DNA from 4 places in the Embleya sp. NPDC050493 genome. Region 4 is predicted to be linked to each of the others. Evidence: riboswitches for the same ligand, from Rfam matches in the RefSeq annotation. Region 4 holds a riboswitch; each other region holds the start of a gene.
What was found. Region 4 has a riboswitch for cobalamin ahead of ACIBM5_RS25350 (CoA-acylating methylmalonate-semialdehyde dehydrogenase). Riboswitches for the same ligand answer to the same signal wherever they lie in the genome.
Positions count from the first base shown of each region.

Region 1: linked by a shared signal. The riboswitch ahead of ACIBM5_RS04410 (energy-coupling factor ABC transporter permease) and the one ahead of ACIBM5_RS25350 (CoA-acylating methylmalonate-semialdehyde dehydrogenase) in region 4 are both predicted to bind cobalamin.
Region 2: linked by a shared signal. The riboswitch ahead of ACIBM5_RS36550 (ribonucleoside-diphosphate reductase subunit alpha) and the one ahead of ACIBM5_RS25350 (CoA-acylating methylmalonate-semialdehyde dehydrogenase) in region 4 are both predicted to bind cobalamin.
Region 3: linked by a shared signal. The riboswitch ahead of ACIBM5_RS23785 ((2Fe-2S) ferredoxin domain-containing protein) and the one ahead of ACIBM5_RS25350 (CoA-acylating methylmalonate-semialdehyde dehydrogenase) in region 4 are both predicted to bind cobalamin.

Region 1 covers NZ_JBITHP010000002.1:240,937-243,126, forward strand. Annotated here, with positions in the region: gene cbiQ (cobalt ECF transporter T component CbiQ) at 1-180, opposite strand, end outside; gene ACIBM5_RS04405 (energy-coupling factor ABC transporter substrate-binding protein) at 185-553, opposite strand; gene ACIBM5_RS04410 (energy-coupling factor ABC transporter permease) at 550-1,263, opposite strand; cobalamin riboswitch at 1,291-1,501, opposite strand; gene ACIBM5_RS04415 (RDD family protein) at 1,710-2,190, opposite strand, start outside.
Region 2 covers NZ_JBITHP010000027.1:9,489-11,678, forward strand. Annotated here, with positions in the region: gene ACIBM5_RS36550 (ribonucleoside-diphosphate reductase subunit alpha) at 1-824, opposite strand, end outside; cobalamin riboswitch at 901-1,151, opposite strand; gene ACIBM5_RS36555 (hypothetical protein) at 1,510-1,698, opposite strand; gene mug (G/U mismatch-specific DNA glycosylase) at 1,889-2,190, opposite strand, start outside.
Region 3 covers NZ_JBITHP010000012.1:165,339-167,528, reverse strand. Annotated here, with positions in the region: gene ACIBM5_RS23790 (carbohydrate-binding protein) at 1-686, opposite strand, end outside; gene ACIBM5_RS23785 ((2Fe-2S) ferredoxin domain-containing protein) at 911-1,393, opposite strand; cobalamin riboswitch at 1,525-1,696, opposite strand; gene ACIBM5_RS23780 (GntR family transcriptional regulator) at 1,910-2,190, shown strand, end outside.
Region 4 covers NZ_JBITHP010000014.1:4,607-6,796, forward strand. Annotated here, with positions in the region: gene ACIBM5_RS25350 (CoA-acylating methylmalonate-semialdehyde dehydrogenase) at 1-944, opposite strand, end outside; cobalamin riboswitch at 1,142-1,312, opposite strand; gene ACIBM5_RS25355 (pyridoxamine 5'-phosphate oxidase family protein) at 1,381-1,854, opposite strand.

The DNA of each region.
Region 1 (2,190 bases), on a different contig from region 4:
GGCGGGCACCTTGGCGAACCCGAACGCGACGACCAGGACGGTCCCGGCGACCAGGACCGCGCCCGGCCACGGCGGCAGCGCGACCGCGCAGCCGAGCAGCCCGAAGGAGAGCACGGCCTTGTCGGCCGGGTGGCGGCGGCGCCACGAACTCGCGTGCGCCGCCGCATCGATCGGCAACACGGGATCAGCGACCCGGGACCGATACCGGTGCCTCGGCGGCGGCGTCCGCCGGATCGTCGGGTGTGTCCGCGGCCTCCGGCGCGAGTCGGCGACGGGTGCGCTTGACGCCGAACACGTAGCCGACCACGCCTGCGCCGACCGCGGCCTGCAACGCGAACAGGCCGGACTCGATCTCGCCGGACGGCGGTTCGTACAGCGGGCTGAACCACGGTTCGTAGTCCGGGTCGTTCTCGGTGATCGCGGTCTCGGCCTGGGTGTCGGAGCCCGCGAACGGCTCGTCCTTGTGGTCGCCCATCCCGAACACCACGGGCAGCGCCGCGAGCAGCACCACGGCCAGCACGATCAGCAGGTTGATCTTCGTCGAGCGCTTCACTTGGTCTTCTCCTCCTCGCGCGCGACCCGCGCGTCGGTGACCACACCGAGGCGGATCAGGTCGCCTCGGCTGGACTGCCGCAGCAAGCGCACGACCAGGACGGTCAGCAGACCCTCACTGATCGCCAGCGGGATCTGGGTGAGCGAGAAGATGCCGCCGAACTTGGCCAGGGCGCCGGGGAATCCACTGTCGGGGTCGGGGAAGGCGAGGGCCAGTTGCACGCTTGTCACGCAGTACGTGCTCAGGTCCGCGACGAACGCGCCCAGGAACACCGCGACATCCAGCGGCATGGTGCCGCCGCGTCGATCGAGTAGTGAGCGGGCCAGTCGATAGGCGCCGTAACCCGCCCACGGGCCGACGATCGCCATCGAGAACGCGTTCGCGCCGAGTGTGGTCAGCCCGCCGTGCGCCAGCAACAACGCCTGGAAGAGCAGGGTGATCGTGCCCAACACGGCCATGATCGGTGGTCGGAACAGGATGGCGCCCAGTCCGGTACCGGTGGGATGCGAGCAACTCCCGGTGACGGAGGGGATCTTCAGCGCGGACAGCACGAACGAGAACGCGCCGGACGCGCCCAGCAGCAGGGTGTTCTCGGGGCGGTCGCGTACCTCGCGGGTGAGCGCGCGGGCACCGTGGACGACGAACGGGGTCGACGCGACGCCCCAGGCGACGGCGTGTTCCCAGGGCAGATAGCCCTCGGCGATATGCATGAGGAAGGGTCCCTCTCCAACACCTCGTGGACGGACGATCGCCGTGGCCGGTCTCCTGGCTGACGGGTCGTACGTTCACGTCTCCGCCTTCCCGGGGCCGCGCAAGCGGTCCCAGTGGCTTCCCCGAGACGACGAATCAACGTTTTCGCGGGGGTGGAGGAGAACTTCCCGATCACAGTGGCGAGGGCCGCGCCGGCATCGAACCGGCTTCCCGAACACCACGGCGAGCCGACACTAGTGGTCGGATGGACATGGCGACAAGGTGGCTTTTGCAAACCGTGCGCAAGACCACAAGATGGGCGGAGCGGCCGATCAATAGCCGCATTCCGGAAACGGGCCGCGGCTGTCCGGGCCATGCGCGCACTCGCGCGGTCCACGCGCCGGGGCGGGCCCGCGGGAGGGCGACCCGGGTCGCAGGCGGCGCGGACGAGTGCGGTGCGGCCGGCTCAGTCGAGGCCGGGGCCGCGGCCGCGGACGACCAGGGTGCCCGCCACCCGATCGCCGACCCGCTGCCGTCGCTCGCTGCCGAGCACCGCGGTCAGCCCGATCGCGCCGAGTGCGAACGCGTCGACGGCCAACAGCAGCCAGCGGATCCCGAGTTGGCGCCGGCCGGCACGTCCGCCGGAAACGTCCACGACGCGGATGCCGAACACCTGCATGCCCCACGTGCGCCCGTCGTGCTCGGCGGGACGCAGGACCCAGTACCAGAACAGGATCGCGACCGCGACGACGATCACGCCGGCGGTGATCGTCGCGGTCAGCGGACCGCTGCGGATCGAGCCGTCGGGGTGCGTGGGCAGCAGGACGAACAGCAACATCGCGGCCCCGGGCAACAGCGCGGAGGCCACCACGTCCACCAGGAACTGGCCGATTCGGCGCCACAGCACCGAGGGGACGAGCGGACTCTCGACCGCGGGCAGCCACAGT
Region 2 (2,190 bases), on a different contig from region 4:
TGGTTGACCGCGGCCACCGACGAGTCGAGCGTCTTGAGCCACGGCACGATGCCGTTGGAGTGCCCGTTGGTGCCGCGGATCAGCGAGCCGCGCGAACGCACCCGCGACCATGCCACGCCGATGCCGCCGGCGAACTTCGACAGCCGGGCGATCCGCCCGTACATGTCGTAGATCGACTCCAGCTCGTCCTTGGGCGAGTCGAGCAGGTAGCACGAGGACATCTGGGTGTGCACCGTGCCGGAGTTGAACAGCGTCGGCGAGCTGGGCAGGTAGGCGAGCGAGGACATCAGCCGGTAGAAACCGATCGCCTCGCCGGGCTCCCGGGCCAGGCCGCACGCCACCCGCAGCAGGAAGTGCTGCGGCGTCTCGACCACCTTGCGCGAGACCGGGTGGCGCAGCAGGTAGCGGTCGTACACGGTGCGCAGGCCGAAGTACTCGAACCTGCGGTCGCCTTCGACGTCCACGGCGGCGTCCAGTTCGGCGGCGTGCTTCGCGACGAACGCCGCGGTCTCCGCGCCGATGACGCCCTCCCGGCGACCGAGCGCGATGCCGGCGCTGAACGAGGTGACGCCGGCCGCCAGCGCCTCGTCCGCGATCCGGCCGGCGAGCAGGCGCGCGGCGAGCCGCGAGTAGGCGGGCTCCTCGGCGATCAGCTCGGCCGCGGTGCGCACCGCCAGGTCCGCGGCGGCGCCCTTGTCCGCGCCCTCGTTCAGGCCCGCGACGACCCGGCGGACGACCCGATCCGGATCGACCTCCGGCAGATCGCGCGCCTGGGTGCGCACCAGGGTTGCCAGTTGGTCCTCGGGGCTTTCGTCGATCCGCATCCGGGTCGCGCCCACGCTGTCCACAACGGTCACGTGCTCTCTCCTCGCGAGCTCGTACGTACAGGTGACCCCGCGCCCGAAGGCACGGGCAGCCGGCAGGTATTCGGACTCGCGGGCATGCCGGGGCACCGCCGGGCACGGCATGCTCGGCGGACCGCGGAGTACCTAGTGGTCGTCGCTTCCCGAATGCCTCTCGGCGTTCGGCGCTCCATGACGACGTTCGTTCCCGCTCACCGCTGCGGGGCAGTTCCGGCTTCACACCGGATTCCCTCTCGCGTCGCCTTTCCGCTGAACTCGGAACGGCGAACCAGCTGCGTCGCAGAGCATATATGTAGTGGCGGGGTGGTCGTTGCACCCCCAGGTGTTGTGTCGTGTCGCGGTTCTCGGCGTACCACGGATCGCCACCGGCGGGCCCGCCCCCGGCGGTGCGGCCCCAGGGCACCGGGCGCGGCGGTGCCCTGCGGGCGGTGCGGGACCGGCTCCCGCCGGATGCCCGGCACGACGGTACTCGCGTGCACCGCGTCGAGCGGTCGCGCGACACGCCGGGCGGCGGGGTGTCGTGGGGCCTGCCGCATCCGCCGCGAGGGCGGCGGCCGGGGCGACCCGAGAACGGGTCTCCGCGCCGCGCCCGGCGGGCGGCGGAGGCGGTCGGGCGGTCCGCCGCGGGCGCGGGCGGTGCGCAGGCTCAGGGACGGCCGGTCCGCGGCCCGGAGTACGGCGGGCGGGCGTGTCGGGCCGGGCGGTCGTGTGGTCGGTCCACCGCTCCCGGCACCTCCCGGCCCGAGTCGCGCCACTCCGCGACCAACGCCTCGTAGACGGGGGTCTCGATCGTCTCGGTGGGCCACGGCCCGAACGGGGCCCGCAGGATCTTCATGCCGATCCAACCGCGCGAGGGGGCGTGAAGTAACCACCAACCGGGTGATGCCACTCGGTCGATTGACGTATCGACTCGGATACAGGTAGTCGAAACGGTCCGACTCGCCCGGGAACCCGGGCTCCGGGCTCCGGGCATCGGGCATCGGCGGACGGCGTGCCGCCGCGCGGGGTCGCCGGCCCGGGCCGCCTCATGCCGGCGGCGCGGCGCCCCGTCCCTCGGGGCCCGCCGGGGCTTCCGGGGCCGCGTGGCCCTCGGCGGCCTCGTCCGCGCGCGAGGAGCTCGCCGCCCGGAGTTCGGCGAACGCCTCGGCCAGCGCCGCCGCCGTCCAGTGCGCGTTCAGGCCGCTCGGGTTCGGCAGCACCCAGATCCCGGTGTCGCCGATCGTCTCGTGCTGTCGGCCGACCACCGCCTTCGGCCGGCCGAAGCCGGTCCGGTACGCGCCGATGCCCAACACCGCCAGCCAGGCCGGTCGGTACCGGTGCACCCTGG
Region 3 (2,190 bases), on a different contig from region 4:
CCGTCGAACGGCATGATCGAGAAGTTGTCCGGGACGAAGCCCTGCGCCTTGGCCTCGTTCAACATCTGCTTGCCGAACCAGCCGGTACCGTCGGCGGTGGCGGCCGTGGTCACCGAGAGGTAGATGCCCGGGTTGCGCTGCTGGATGATCTTCGCGGCGCCGATCTCGTTGTGGATGGCCGCGGCGTTCTCGTACTCGGGCTCCTCCAGGTCGAAGTCCAGCGCCTTGAGCGAGTACTTGTCGATCACCTGCTGGTACGCGGCGGCGGTCGCTTCGGGAGTGCCGCAGGTCTGGCCGAGCTTGGTGCCGCCGTAGCCGCCGGCGGATGCCGAGACGTCACCACCCTTGGCCCGGATCGCGGCGATCACACCGGCCACCGCGGTATCCGTCGAGGTCGGCTTGGTGCCGTCCCAAGTCGGCGTACAACCACCGCCGTTGGGGGCCAGGATGAAGGCGAGCTGGAACGCCTTCAGGCCGGTGGCGTCCATCACCGCGCCGGCGTCCGGCGGGTCGTTGTCGAGCGGCATCAGGTAGGGGGCGGCGGCGTACCAGTTGCTGCCGATGCCGGTGGCCGCCGGGGACGCGGCGGGGCCGGCGGCGGTCGCACCACCGGTGAATGCGAACAGCGAGATCAATCCGGCCGACGCGGCGGCAGCGGCCAGGACGGGGACGTAGCGACGTGCCACGGGGGACTCCCTCGATGGACTTGGTATAGACCAATGGCCAAAGGGTGGCCTTCCGCTTCCGGCCCGTCAATACATTGGACTGGACCAATTTTCCCGATGTTCCGCATCGGTGTCGGCCGCCCGGCCGGTCCGGCGCCCGATGTTCGTCCGGGCGTCGCCCGGGTGGGGCGGCCTTTTCGTCGGGTCGTCTTCGCGGCCGGGCAGGCTTCGGGGATGAGCCCTCGTCAGGAGTCCAACCCCTGCCGGGCCTTGCGGTTCGGCGTGAATTCGTACAGGTCCAACACCCCCGGGGCGTCCGCGATCCCCGGACCGCCCGCCGCCGCCCACGCCGCTATCTCGCCGGTCGTCTCGGGGTCGTTGACCGTCCCGAACCAGGTCGGCCGGCCGCCCGCCGCACGGCCCGTCGGCGAGGGTTGCACGACGACCACGTTGCCGCGCTCGCACGGACCCAGACAGTCGCTGAGCCGGACCGCGACCCGAGTGCCGGCCAGGGCCGCGCCCAGCGCGGCCGGTTGGCCCGCGTGATCCGTACCCGCGATCTTGGCGGTGCCGCAACAGCAGCCCCGGCACACGGTGATCGTGCAGGCGGCCGAATCGGCGGGCTGCTTGGGCTGTTTCGGCTGCTTGGGCTGCGCCGCGCGATCACGACGAGCGGCACGTTGCGAGCGGTCGGAGCGATCGGAGCGGGAGCGGTCGGAGCGGGTCATGGGAACTCTCCTTCGCGAGTTCGATCCGGGTCCCGACCGAGACGAAGCGGCGGAGCCGGCCACGAACACGCGACCGACCCTCCCGCGGGGCCCCGGACGGGCCGCGCACGGTCGGGCCGCGCACGGGCGAAGGCAGGTCTTCGGACTCGTGGGCACGTCGGCCCGTCCGGGCACCGACACCTACCGGCCGTCGCTTCCCGGACACCGTGCTCGGCGTCCAGTGCGTGATGACGGCTCTCGTTCCCACTCACCGCTGCGGGGCAGTTCCGGACTCGCACCGGATTCCCTCTTGCGACACGCACCCCGGTCGGGGGCGTGAACCATTCGCGCAGGTCAGCTTAGGCGCCGGCGGCCCGGGCAGGGTGATGTGAGCCAGGTCACCGGGAACTTCGACCGACTTGGTCTGGACCTTTCGTGGTCCGACGCGGTTATATTCAACCGTCTTTACTAAACCGAGCATGCAATAAGTCCGCGCCGCGCAGGCGTCGGCCAGCCGAGGGGGCGTCCGTGAGCAGCATGGCGACATTGCCGGACGAAGCGGTCTTCGGCGAGCCCAAGTACTGGCAACTGCGCACCTCGCTGCTGAAGGCGATCGAGGAGGACTTCAGCTCCGGCGACATCCTCCCCAACGAGCGCGACCTCGCCGCCCGCTTCGGCGTCGCCCGGGCCACCCTGCGGCACGCGCTGGAGCAGCTCGAACTCGAAGGCCGCCTGGTCCGCAAGCGCGGCGCCGGCACCACCGTCGCCGGACCGCGTGTGGACGTCTCGCTCAGCGCCGACGGCGAGGGCTGGCCGGG
Region 4 (2,190 bases):
GAGGGGCCCACCCGCAGGGTGGCGATGCGCGCGACGAGCTTGTCCACCAGCGCGTCGGCGGTCTCGGCGCCCACGGGGACCGCCACCGAGATGGCCATGCAGCGCTCGCCGGCGGAGCCGTATCCGGCGCCGATCAGCGCCTCGACGACCTGGTCGAGGTCCGCGTCCGGCATCACGATCAGGTGGTTCTTGGCGCCGCCGAAGCACTGGGCGCGCTTGCCGTTCGCGGTGGCCGAGGTGTACACGTACTCGGCGATCGCGGTCGAGCCGACGAAGCCCAGGGCCTGCACGCGCGGGTCCTCCAGGAGCGTGTCCACGCTCTCCTTGCCGCCGTGGACCACGTTCAGCACGCCCGGCGGCAGTCCGGCCTCGAGGAAGAGTTCGGCCAGGCGCAGCGGCACCGAGGGGTCGCGCTCCGAGGGCTTGAGCACGAACGCGTTGCCGCATGCGATGGCCGGGGCGATCTTCCACAGCGGGATCATCGCGGGGAAGTTGAACGGGGTGATGCCGGCGACCACGCCGAGCGGCTGGCGCAGCGAGTGCACGTCGATGCCGGTGCCCGCGTTGTCGGTGAACTCGCCCTTGAGCAGGTGCGGAATACCGATGGCGAACTCCACGACCTCCAGGCCGCGTTGCAGGTCGCCGTGGGCGTCGGCGATGGTCTTGCCGTGCTCGGCCGACAACAGTCGGGCCAGCGACTCGCGTTCGGGTTCGATCAGTTGCAGGAAGCGGGCCAGGACCCGGGCACGCCGCTGCGGGTTCCAGTCGGCCCAGGCCGGCTGGGCCCGCTCGGCGTCGTCGATCGCGGCCAGGGTGTCGGCGCGATCCGCGAGCGGAACGCGTGCCTGTACCCGCCCGGTGTTGGGGTCGTACACGTCGCCGAACGCGCCGGATGCGCCGAGGACGTGCTTACCGCCGATGAAGTGGGAAAGCTCGCGGATCATGAACGACCTGTCTCTCGTCAGGTGCGATCCGGAGGCGGGGCATGACCCGACCACGCAACGTCGGCGCGGGTGCGCGTGGTTGCCCGGGCGGGTCGACGTCGAAGTAGTCAGGAAATCCTGGGGAGTTCGACGTTCGCAGGATCATCCGGGGCGGGTGCGCAGACCGGTGTCATGCGTGTTTGCTCCATCCTCGTGGACAACACGGATATACCCGCGGCCGGTATCCTGACTTCCGGATCTACGCACGATGCCCGCCTTCCCGGCCTTCGCCAGTGGCTTGGTGCTGCGGCAGCGCACTCCCCGGTCACAGTGGCGGGACCATGTCGGATTCGCACCGACTTCCCTGCACCGCGGACCTTGTTGTTGAAGACGATATAGTCGGACGTCCTAGTAAGTCCAGCCGACCCGGTCCGGCGACCGCGACCGGCCTGGTGCCTCAGGGCCCGGGCGGTGGCTTCCGGGCGTAGGGGAGGTCGGGTCCCGCGGGCCTCCCGGTATGGTCCCGGCGTTCGGCGACGAGTCCGGTGACGAATTCCGTGGTGACCCGAATCCACACCGTTTCCGCGCCGTCGCCGTCGATTTCGGGGAGCAGGCGATCCAGGTGCGCGACGGCGGAGGCATCGCGGACCCGGGAGGCGTGGCCCGTCACCGTGCTCGTCCAGCCGGTCTGCGCCGCACGGTCGATGCGGTCGGCCTGGAACGCGACCACCGTGTCGAGCGCGGCCTTCGCGAGGGGCGAGTCGGTCGGAGCCCGAAACACCACGCACTCCCGGTCGAGGGCGAACGCCACCAGATGCACGGCCGGAAGAGCGCCCTCGCTCACCACGACGCGTCCCACCCCCGCGCTCGCCATCAGCTCCAATGCCTCGTGGCGCCCGAGGGGGCGTTTCATCACGGCGTGTTCGCTCATGTCTCAACCCTCGAATCCCGCGCGGGCGCCGATACGGGGCCGACGGGCTCGTGCCGGTCGATTCCCTCATGTCGACGCCGGGCCCGACGCCCCGCGCGCTCGACCGCGCGTCCGCTCTCCCGGACCCTGACCTCAGCCTTCCGCGCGCCCGACGCCTGCACCAGGGCCGACCGACCCGATCCCACAGGCCCAACGGCCGGTTGCCGCCGGGACCGGGTCGACCTCGCGGGACGGGAACGTTGCCAACGCACGGAGGCGACGGCGAGTTCGCCCAGGGCGAGGCAGGAACGACGGGGGCGGCCCGCCACCGACGCAACGCGGCGCAGCGCGGATGCG